3 regions of the Streptomyces sp. NPDC025793 genome follow, and region 1 is predicted to be linked to each of the others. Evidence: riboswitches for the same ligand, from Rfam matches in the RefSeq annotation. Region 1 holds a riboswitch; each other region holds the start of a gene.
What was found. Region 1 has a riboswitch for S-adenosylmethionine ahead of thrC (threonine synthase). Riboswitches for the same ligand answer to the same signal wherever they lie in the genome.
Positions count from the first base shown of each region.

Region 2: another riboswitch for S-adenosylmethionine. It lies ahead of ACZ4MF_RS43730 (putative leader peptide); the one in region 1 lies ahead of thrC (threonine synthase).
Region 3: another riboswitch for S-adenosylmethionine. It lies ahead of ACZ4MF_RS01775 (aminotransferase class V-fold PLP-dependent enzyme); the one in region 1 lies ahead of thrC (threonine synthase).

Region 1 covers NZ_JBVHMR010000003.1:425,015-428,278, forward strand. The annotation lists gene ACZ4MF_RS09435 (MoaD/ThiS family protein) at 42-317, opposite strand; gene thrC (threonine synthase) at 314-1,597, opposite strand; SAM riboswitch class I at 1,615-1,762, opposite strand; gene ACZ4MF_RS09445 (glucosyl-3-phosphoglycerate synthase) at 1,946-2,890, shown strand; gene ACZ4MF_RS09450 (alpha,alpha-trehalose-phosphate synthase (UDP-forming)) at 2,973-3,264, shown strand, end outside.
Region 2 covers NZ_JBVHMR010000056.1:16,910-20,173, reverse strand. The annotation lists gene ACZ4MF_RS43735 (ABC transporter substrate-binding protein) at 1-1,263, opposite strand, end outside; gene ACZ4MF_RS43730 (putative leader peptide) at 1,536-1,652, opposite strand; SAM riboswitch class IV at 1,687-1,800, opposite strand; gene ACZ4MF_RS43725 (DUF1684 domain-containing protein) at 1,889-2,713, opposite strand; gene ACZ4MF_RS43720 (LLM class F420-dependent oxidoreductase) at 2,789-3,264, opposite strand, start outside.
Region 3 covers NZ_JBVHMR010000001.1:366,721-369,984, reverse strand. The annotation lists gene ACZ4MF_RS01780 (Lrp/AsnC family transcriptional regulator) at 1-148, shown strand, start outside; gene ACZ4MF_RS01775 (aminotransferase class V-fold PLP-dependent enzyme) at 186-1,562, opposite strand; SAM riboswitch class IV at 1,744-1,860, opposite strand; gene trpD (anthranilate phosphoribosyltransferase) at 1,935-2,999, opposite strand; gene qcrB (cytochrome bc1 complex cytochrome b subunit) at 3,126-3,264, opposite strand, start outside.

The DNA of each region.
Region 1 (3,264 bases):
TTCGATGAACAATCGGTAACCGAGATTACCGACGGTAATGATCAGCCGCCGGCGACCGCCGGAATGATGGAGACTCCGGCGCCGTCCGGGGTCGCGGTTTCCAGGCCCTGCTCGAAGCGCACGTCGTCGTCATTGACGTACACGTTCACGAACCGGCGCAGCTTGCCCTGGTCGTCCAGGACGCGGGCGGCGATCCCGGTGTGGTTCTTCTCCAGGTCCTCGATGACCTGGGCGAGGGTCGCGCCCTCGGCGGCGACCTCGGCCTGGCCGCCGGTGTAGGTGCGCAGGATGGTGGGGATGCGAACGGTCACGCTCATGCGAGGCCAGCCTCTCGGAAGGAGTCCAGGGTCGGACGGATGGTGGCGGTGAGACCCGTGCCGGCCACCGCGTCGAGGGTCTTCAGGCCGTCGCCGGTGTTGAGGACGACCGTGGTCTTCGTCGGGTCCAGGACGCCGGCCTTGACCAGCTTGCGGGTGACGCCGACCGTCACACCGCCCGCCGTCTCGGCGAAGATGCCCTCGGTGCGGGCCAGCAGCTTGATCGCGTCGACGACTTCCTCGTCCGTCACGTCCTCCACCGCACCGCCGGTGCGGCGGGCGATGTCCAGCACGTACGGCCCGTCGGCCGGGTTGCCGATGGCGAGGGACTTGGCGATGGTGTTCGGCTTCTGGGGGCGGACCACGTCGTGCCCGGCCTTGTACGCGGTCGACACCGGCGAGCAGCCCTCGGCCTGGGCGCCGAAGATCTTGTACGGCCTGTCCTCGACCAGCCCGAGCTTGATGAGCTCCTGGAGACCCTTGTCGATCTTCGTCAGCTGGGAGCCGGAGGCGATCGGGATCACGATCTGGTCCGGCAGCCGCCAGCCGAGCTGCTCGCAGATCTCGTACGCCAGCGTCTTGGAGCCCTCGGCGTAGTACGGCCGCAGGTTGACGTTGACGAAGCCCCAGCCCTCGCCGGCCGGGTCGCCGATCAGCTCGGAGCAGAAGCGGTTCACGTCGTCGTAGTTGCCCTCGATGCCGACGAGTTCGCCGCCGTAGACCGCGGCCATGACGACCTTGCCCTGCTCCAGGTCGTGCGGGATGAACACGCAGGAGCGGAAGCCGGCGCGGGCGGCGGCGGCGCCGACGGCACCGGCCAGGTTGCCCGTGGAGGAGCAGGACAGGGTGGTGAAGCCGAAGGCGCGGGCGGCCTCCAGGGCCTGGGCGACGACGCGGTCCTTGAAGGAGTGCGTCGGGTTGCCGGAGTCGTCCTTGACGAACAGGCCGCCGGTGACGCCCAGTTCACGGGCGAGGTTGTCGGCCTTGACGAGCTTGGTCCAGCCGGGGTTGATGTTCGGCTTGTCCGCCACGTCGGCCGGGACGGGCAGCAGGGGGGCGTACCGCCAGATGTTCGCGGGTCCGGCCTCGATGCGGGCCCGCAGTTCCTCGGTGTCGTAGGCCGAGAAGTCGTAGGCGATCTCCAGCGGGCCGAAACACTCCTCGCACGCGAAGACCGGGCCGAGCGGGACACGGTGACCGCACTCGCGACAGCTGAGGGCCGCGGCCGGACCGAGGTCGACGGGGGAGGTGGAGGTGCTTGCAACTGTCTGCACAGCCATGGAGGCGAGGCCCTTTCTCCTCATCTTCCTCACGACGCATCTCGCCGTGAGACGGATTTGGCACCTTCCCTAGCCGGGAGCCTCGCCACGTCAACGTGCCAAGAACCGACTGGAGGGTTGCCGGGGCTTCATCGGGCCGTGTCCCTCTGCCCCTCTGGATGAGCGGTATGCGGTTGTATGAGCAGTTGTACGCACGAGTCGTGCGCGCCCGCGCCCCCGACATGCGATGGTCACCGGCGTTGTTCAAGACTGTAACCGAAGGCCAGGACAGTTGAGATAGTCGTCCGAACCGCGAGATGGATCACACAGTCACCACCTGTGATCACGAACAGTGAGGAGCCGCAGAGCGTGCTGGAAGAAGTAGAGCGCTGGCTGGCCACCCGCTCCTGGTCCGTGACCGATCGCCCGCTCCAGCGGATACTGGCCGCCAAGCAGCGCACGGGACAGACGATCAGCGTCGTGCTGCCCGCGCTCGACGAGGAGGAGACCGTCGGCGACATCGTCGCGGTCATCCGCCGCGAGCTGATGGAGCGGGTCCCGCTCGTCGACGAGCTCGTCGTCGTCGACTCCGGCTCCACCGACCGCACCTCCGAGGTCGCCGCCGCCGCGGGCGCCCGGGTCGTCCACCGTGACGCGATCCTGCCGCGCATCCCGCCCGTTCCCGGCAAGGGCGAGGTCCTGTGGCGCTCGCTCCTCGTGACCCGCGGCGACATCATCTGCTTCGTCGACGCGGACCTGCGCGAGTTCTCCGCCGACTTCGTCTCCGGCATCGTCGGCCCGCTCCTCACCGACCCCGGGATCTCGCTGGTGAAGGCCATGTACGACCGCCCGCTCGCCGGTGCCGCCGGGCAGGGCGGCCGGGTCACCGAGCTGATGGCCCGCCCACTGCTCAACATGCACTGGCCGCAGTTGGCCGGCTTCGTGCAGCCGCTGGGCGGCGAGTACGCGGCCCGGCGCAGCCTGCTGGAACAGCTCCCCTTCCCCGTCGGCTACGGCGTGGAGCTGGGCATGCTGGTGGACGCGCTGCACCTGGTGGGCCTGGACGCCCTCGCCCAGGTGGACGTCGGGGTCCGCAAGCACCGGCACCAGGACGGGCAGGCGCTCGGCCGGATGGCCGCCGCGATCTACCGCACCGCCCAGCTCCGGCTGGCCCGCGGCCATCTGATCCGCCCCGCCCTGACCCAGTTCGAGCGGGACGAGGACGGCTTCGCGCCACGGACGTACTCCGTGGACACGGAGGAACGGCCGCCGATGACGGAGATCGCGGAGTACGCCGAGCGCCGGGTGGCGTGACTTCGCCGGACTTCGTATACGGGCGGGGCGTCGGACGTGGCCGTACGTTTGAGCGTTTCCGGGCCGGGCTAGGTTGAGGACCATGGCTTCCACGCACGGTGCCGAGGTGTTGGTCGCGTCCAATCGCGGCCCGGTTTCGTACACGCTCGACGCGGACGGCGAGGGCGGTTCGCTGCGGGCCAGGCGGGGCGGCGGGGGGCTGGTCTCGGGGCTGTCGGCCATCGGCCCGGACGCCCGCGCCGTATGGGTGTGCGCGGCGCTCGGCGACGGCGACCGGGAGGCCGTACGGCGGGCGGGCGGCGGGCTGCTGCCGGCCGAGGACACCGGCGGGCAGCGGGTGCGGATGCTGGACGTCGACCCGGCCGTGCACGCCG
Region 2 (3,264 bases), on a different contig from region 1:
CGCGTCGAAGTCACCCGACTGGAGGGTCGGGGCGAACTGCGTGACCTGGAGCTGCTTGAGGACCACGTCGACACCGACGGCCTTGAGCTGCTGCTGGATCAGCTCCAGCGCGGGCTGGTTGGTGGAGGCGTTGGGGAACCACTTGACGGTCAGGCTCAGCTTCCTGCCGTCCTTGGTGCGGATGCCGTCGCTGCCGGTCTTCCAGCCGGCCGTGTCCAGCAGCGACTTGGCTTTGGCCGCGTCGGACGCCAGGTCGGAGGCGAGGCTGGTGTAGTCGGGTGTGGTGTGCGCAAGGACGCTGGTCGCCGCCTGGGTGCCGGTGGGGAAGACCGTGTCGGCGATCTGCTGTCGGTCGACAGCCAACAGAATCGCCTGGCGCACCCTCGCGTCCTTCAGGGCCGGCTGCGAGTTGTTGAGGCCGAGACCGAACACGACGCCGGGATTGGCTCGTCGCCGCAGGGTGACCTGACCGCCCTTGAGCGCCGCCTCGTTGGCCTTGCCCACGCTGCTGATCGCGTCGACCTGGCCGGACTGGAGACTTCCGGCCCGTACGCCCGCCTCCGGGACGACCTTGAACACCAGCTTGTCCAGGTACGCCTCGCCCTTCTTGCTCCACCGCGAGGAACCCCACGCGTATCCCGTGCGTTTGGCCAGGGTGATCGACTGGTTCTGCACGTACTGCTTCAACACGAAGGGCCCGGACCCGATCACCCCGTCGCTGCACTTCTGCTGCGGGGTCTTCTTCACGCTCGCCGACGACTCGATCCCCAGCGAGTGGGTCGAAGTGGCCTGCAGGAACTGGGCGTTGGGCTCGCTGAAGGTCACCTTGACGGTGAGCGGGTCGACCACCGTGGTGCTCTTGACGCCGCTCAGATAGCCCTCGGCGAGCGTCCCCAGGGCGCCGAGCTTCGGCACCGCGTCGAAGTTGTCCTTGACCACCTGCGCGGTCAGCTGCGAGCCGTCGCTGAAGGTGACGCCCGACCTCAGATGGAACGTGAACGTCGTGGCGTCGGAGCTGATGTCCCAGCTCTTCGCCAGCCACGGCACGATCTTGCCGGTCTCGGGGTCCTGGTCGGTCAGTGAGTCCACGATCTGGCGCACCGAGTAGATGGTCTCGTTGCTGGCGACCTGCTGCGGATCCACGCAGCCGGCGTCCGAACCCACCGCGAAGGTCAGGGTGCCGCCGGACTTGGGCTGCCCGGCGCCGCTGCCGGAATCGCCGCCGCCGGAGCCGCAGGCGGTCAGCAGAACACTGGTGGTCACAAGGGCGGTCAGTGCCGCCCAACGGGAGGTTCCGACATCGGAAAGTGCAGTCACGGAGGGCTTCTCCTACTCGTGTCACCAGGCACGGGTGCGGTGCAGGGCATGGCCGTGCGTGGGCGTGCGGCCCCGGCCGGCGCGACGCCGGTGCCGGGGGAGCGCTGTGCAAACGGGGATCAGAAGGAAAAAGGAGGGATCAAAGACAGACGGAGATCAGGCGCAGGCGGGTGCGGCGACGACAGGTGCCGTTCCGCGACCAGCGGCGGGAAGGCCCGTCAGACCTGACAGAGACAGCTGGTCGAGCGCTTGAGGTCGATGTGGCGTCGACGCGAGAGCCGGGAGAACACGGTGGCGCCGGCGAAGCGGGCGCTGAGGTCACCACCGTGCCGCATATCGGTCCTCCACCAATCCGGCCCTGGTCACGGGGCCACGCGCTTGCGGAGATCCTCGGTGATCCCGCCGGGCTTTCACCTGGAGCACCCCACCGCGCGGGAGGGTTGCCGGTCAGCGAGTCAGGGCTTGACGCTGACACTCAATGCCGTTCGTGATCGTACGGAGCGGTCTTGTCGTACGTCAATGGCGCAAAAGGACGCCCTGTAAGGGGAGTCGGGGCGAGAGCGCGTCCAGCTCAGGAGCCGCCGCGCTCGCGGGGGATCTTCTGGCCGGCCTCGATCGCCGCCGGCAGCCGGTTCTCGGCCGGGGGCAGCGGGCAGGTGGCCAGGTCCGTGTAGGCGCACGGCAGGTTGGTGGCACGGTTGAAGTCCAGGACGACCGTACCGTCGGCGGCGGGCGGATCGAGGGCCAGGGCCCGGTTGGCGGCGTAGGTGGTGACCCCGGAGGTCTCGTCGGTGAACAGCACCATCAGACGGCCCGCGCCGTGGCCGGGGAACGCGGTCAGCGACAGCGGGCGCCCGTCGAGCTCGAACTCGACTCTGCCCGGGGCGTCGTAGACATGCTCAAGGCCCTCGACCGCGGCGCCCACGGTGGTCGGCCGCGGAGTGTCGAAGGGGATGTAGCGACCCGTCACGGCCCAGCGCGGGTCGGGGGCGTAGGCGGGCGTTCCGGTGAAAGCCGTGCGCAGCGGCGCCTCCGGGTGCCGGGGGCGCACGATGTCCTGGCCGCCGCGCTTGGCGACCTCGATGACGGCGTCTCCCCAGAGGGCGTCGACGCCGCCGCGCTCGGGAAGCACGCCGAAGCGGTGCTCGCCGTACACGGGCGTCCCGTTGACGACCAATTCCTCGCCCTCGTCGAGGTCTACGACGACGCCTTCGGGGCCGGTGCGCCACGCGCCGGGCGCGTCCGGGAAGCGCTGGGGTCGGTCGTCGAGCCAGTGCAGGCCGGTGACCGCCAGGAACCCGTGCGGGGCGGCGAGCTGGGCCTCCTGGGCTCGGTACCACTCCAGCCAGGTCTCGGTGAAGGCGTGGAGGTCCGTGGTGGTGGCCTCGGTGGTCATGGGGAATCTCCTTTGTGGCGGGGGGGGGTGCCTTCGGGCAGGGGATGCAGGGTGTTGTCGAGCGGACGGGTGTACTCAGCCGGCCAGTTCGCCGAGGAGTCGCCAGGTGCGTCGGCGATCGGCTTCTCCCGCGATCTCGGTGCCCGAGAACACGACCTCGGTGGCGCCGGCGTCGCGGTAACGGCGTACCTCGGCCTCGACCGCCTTCTCGTCGCCGATCACGGCCAGGTCGGCGGCCCGCCGGCCGCCGGAGAGTTCGATGACCCGGGCGTAGGACGGGATCTGTTCGTAGAAGGCGAGGTTCTCGGTGGCCTTGGCCCGCACCGCGTCGACGTCGTCCGTGACCACGCCGGGCACCAGGGCCACGATCCTGGGCGCGGGGCGGTCTGCGGCCTCGGCCGCGGCGTTCAGGGCGGGCACGATGTGGTCCGCCAGGGCGCGAGGTCCTGCCAGATACGGCAGGATTCCGTCGGCAAGCTCGCCGCTGACCCGCAGAGCCTGCGGCCCCATCGCGGCGACGAGCAGGGGGACGCCGTTCTCGGCACCTGGTA
Region 3 (3,264 bases), on a different contig from region 1:
GGTGGGCCGGCACGAGGAACTGGCCGACGTCATCCCCGGCCGGATCAGCAAGATCCCCGGCGTGGAGGCCACCGACACCCACGTGGCCTTCCGCACCTACTCCCAGCACGACCTGGAGGCGGCCTTCGCGATCGGACTGGACTCCTGACCGGCTGAAAGCCGCCTCGGAACGGGCGTACGAACCCTCACACCGCCGGCACGCAGCGGCCGTCCTGCGTGCGGTACGTCCACCGGGCACCCTCGGTCACCAGTTCCCGCACGGCGGTCACGAAGCGCTCGACGTGCTCGTCGGGGGTGCCCGCGCCGAAGCTCACGCGGATGGCGTTGAGGGACTTCTCGCCGGGGGCCGCCTCGGGGGCGCCGCACTCGCCCTGGGTCTGGGGGTCGCTGCCGAGCAGGGTGCGGACCAGCGGGTGGGCGCAGAAGAGGCCGTCGCGGACGCCGATGCCGTACTCGGCGGAGAGCGCGGCGGCGAAGTGGGAGCTGTTCCAGCCCTCCACCACGAAGGAGATCACGCCGACGCGCGGGGCGTCGTCGCCGAACAGGGACAGCACCTTCACCTGCGGCACCGCGGCCAGGCCCGCGCGGACCTTCGCGATCAGGTGCTCCTCGCGGGCCACCAGGTTCTCCCAGCCGGCCTCGGTGAGCGCCTTGCAGGCCGACGCGACGGCGTAGGCACCGATGACGTTCGGGGAGCCCGCCTCGTGCCGGGCGGCGCTCTCGTGCCACTCCACGGCCACTCCCCCGTCCGGACGCCGGGTGACCGTGCGGCTCGCGCCGCCGCCCGCGAGGTACGGCTCGGCCGCGCGCAGCCAGTCCGCGCGGCCCGCGAGGACGCCGGAGCCGAAGGGCGCGTACAGCTTGTGCCCGGAGAAGGCGACCCAGTCGACGTCCAGGTCGCGCACGTCCACCGGGTGGTGCGGGGCCAGCTGGGCGGCGTCCAGGACGATCCGGGCGCCGTGGGCGTGCGCGGCGGCGGCCAGCTCGCGCACCGGCCACAGCTCGCCGGTGACGTTGGAGGCGCCGGTGACGCAGACCAGGGCCGGGCCGTACCCCTCTTGAATAGATGCAGTGCGGTCGGCGAGGGCCCGCTCCAGGGTCTCGACCGCCTGGCGCGGGGTGCGCGGGGCGTTGAGGTAGGTGACCCGCGCGTCCTGCCAGGGCAGCAGGGAGGCGTGGTGCTCGGTCTCGAAGACGAAGACCTGGCAGCCGGCGGGCAGGGCACGGGCGAGCAGGTTGAGCGAGTCCGTGGTCGAGCGGGTGAAGACCACCTGGTCGTCGGCGCGGCAGCCGAGGAACTCGGCGACCGTCCTGCGGGCGTTCTCGAACAGGTCGGTCGAGAGCTGCGAGAGGTAGCCGGCGCCGCGGTGGACGCTGCCGTAGTACGGCGCGTAGGCGGCGACGTCGTCCCAGACGCGCTGGAGCGCGGGGGCGCTGGCCGCGTAGTCGAGCGCCGCGTAGGTGACCTCGCCACCGGTCACGAGCGGGACGGTGACATCCCGGCCCAGAACGGGCAGGGGGGAGCAAACGGACTGGTCGGCGGCAGCGGTGAAGACAGACATGAGTGGACTCCCGTGAGGACGTACGCCGAAGGAGCCGAAGACGACACGGGGCGGCGTACGGAAAGAAGAGAAAAGGGGATGCGGAGGCGGGGCTCTGCGGCCCTATCGCATTCGCTTGCTCACGGAAGGCTCCCTCGAACGACCAGGACCCCTGGCCCCACACTCTCAGAAGTGTGCGAGGGGTCCGCGCTTGCCGTAGACCTCGCTGCCTACGACCTGGTCTTCACCCGGGGCACCCCGCCACGGACGGAGGGTTGCCGGACAGTCGGCCGGGGCCTCATGACTGTCACTCATGACCTGGTTCAGGAACCTACGTCAACTGATCGTCGTCCCGCAACCCCGGTCCGGATCGCGGGACGCCCGTCGTGACCGCTATGCGTTGGTCGCCGCCACCCAGCGCTCCAGCGCCCGCTTCGCCGCGCCCGAGTCGATCGACTCGACGGCCCGGGCCATGCCGGCGCCGAGCTGCTCGGCGAGCGGGGTGTCCGTCGGGTCCAGGGCGACGAGGGCCGCCGCCGAGTTCAGTACGACGGCGTCCCGGACCGGGCCCCGCTCGCCGTCCAGCAGCCGGCGGGCCACCTCCGCGTTGTGGGCCGGGTCGCCGCCGCGCAGGGCCTCCACGGGGACGAGGTCGATACCGACGTCGCGTGGGTCGAAGACCTCCTCGGTGACCTTGCCGTCCCGTACGACCCAGACATGGGACGTGGCCGTCGTCGTCAGCTCGTCCAGGCCGTCGTCGCCGCGGAAGACCAGCGCGGAGTTGCCGCGCTCCGCGAGCACGCCCGCGACGATCGGCGCCTCCCGCGCGACGGCCACGCCGACCGCCTGGGACCGCACCTTCGCCGGGTTGGTGAGGGGACCGAGCAGGTTGAACACCGTCCGGATGCCCAACTGGCCGCGGGCGGCGCCGACATGACGCAGCGCCGGATGGAACTTGACCGCGAAGCAGAAGGTGATGCCGGCCTCCTCGGCGACCTCGGCCACCCGCCGGGGCGTGAGGTCGAGGTTGACGCCCAGCTTCTCCAGGACGTCGGAGGCACCGGAGGCGGAGGAGGCGGCGCGGTTGCCGTGCTTCACGACCTTGGCGCCCGTACCGGCGACGACCAGCGAGGACATCGTGGAGATGTTCACCGTCCGCGCTCCGTCGCCGCCCGTGCCGACGATGTCGACGGTGCGGCCCGGCACCTCGATCACGTTCGCGTGCTCGTACATCGTGCGGACCAGGCCGGTGATCTCCTCGACCGTCTGTCCCTTGGCCCGCAGGGCCACCGCGAACCCGGCGATCTGGGCGTCGGTCGCCTCGCCGCGCATGATCCGGTCCATCGCCCAGGCGGTGTCGTCGGCGGACAGGTTCTCGCCGTTCAGCAGGCCGTTCAGCAGGGCGGGCCAGGAGCGGCCCGCCGCGGTGTCGCCTCCAGCGGGGGTCACAGCGCTCATGGTCGCTCCTGAGGGTCGTACCTGCGAAATCGTCGTCCGATCCCACCCTATCGGCCCCGGGACAGGGCGAAGGGCCCCGTCCGGCTTGCGGACGGGGCCCTTCGGCGTGGCGTGGCGACGCGGGGATCAGTGGTGGCCGTGGCCGCTCGTGATCTCCTTGTACTCGTCGACGGTCGGCTTCGGGATCTGGTTGTCCTCGCCGTAGTAGGCGCTGGACAGCTTGGCCCGCAGCTTCTCCGAGGTTCCGACCTTGCGCTGGACCCCG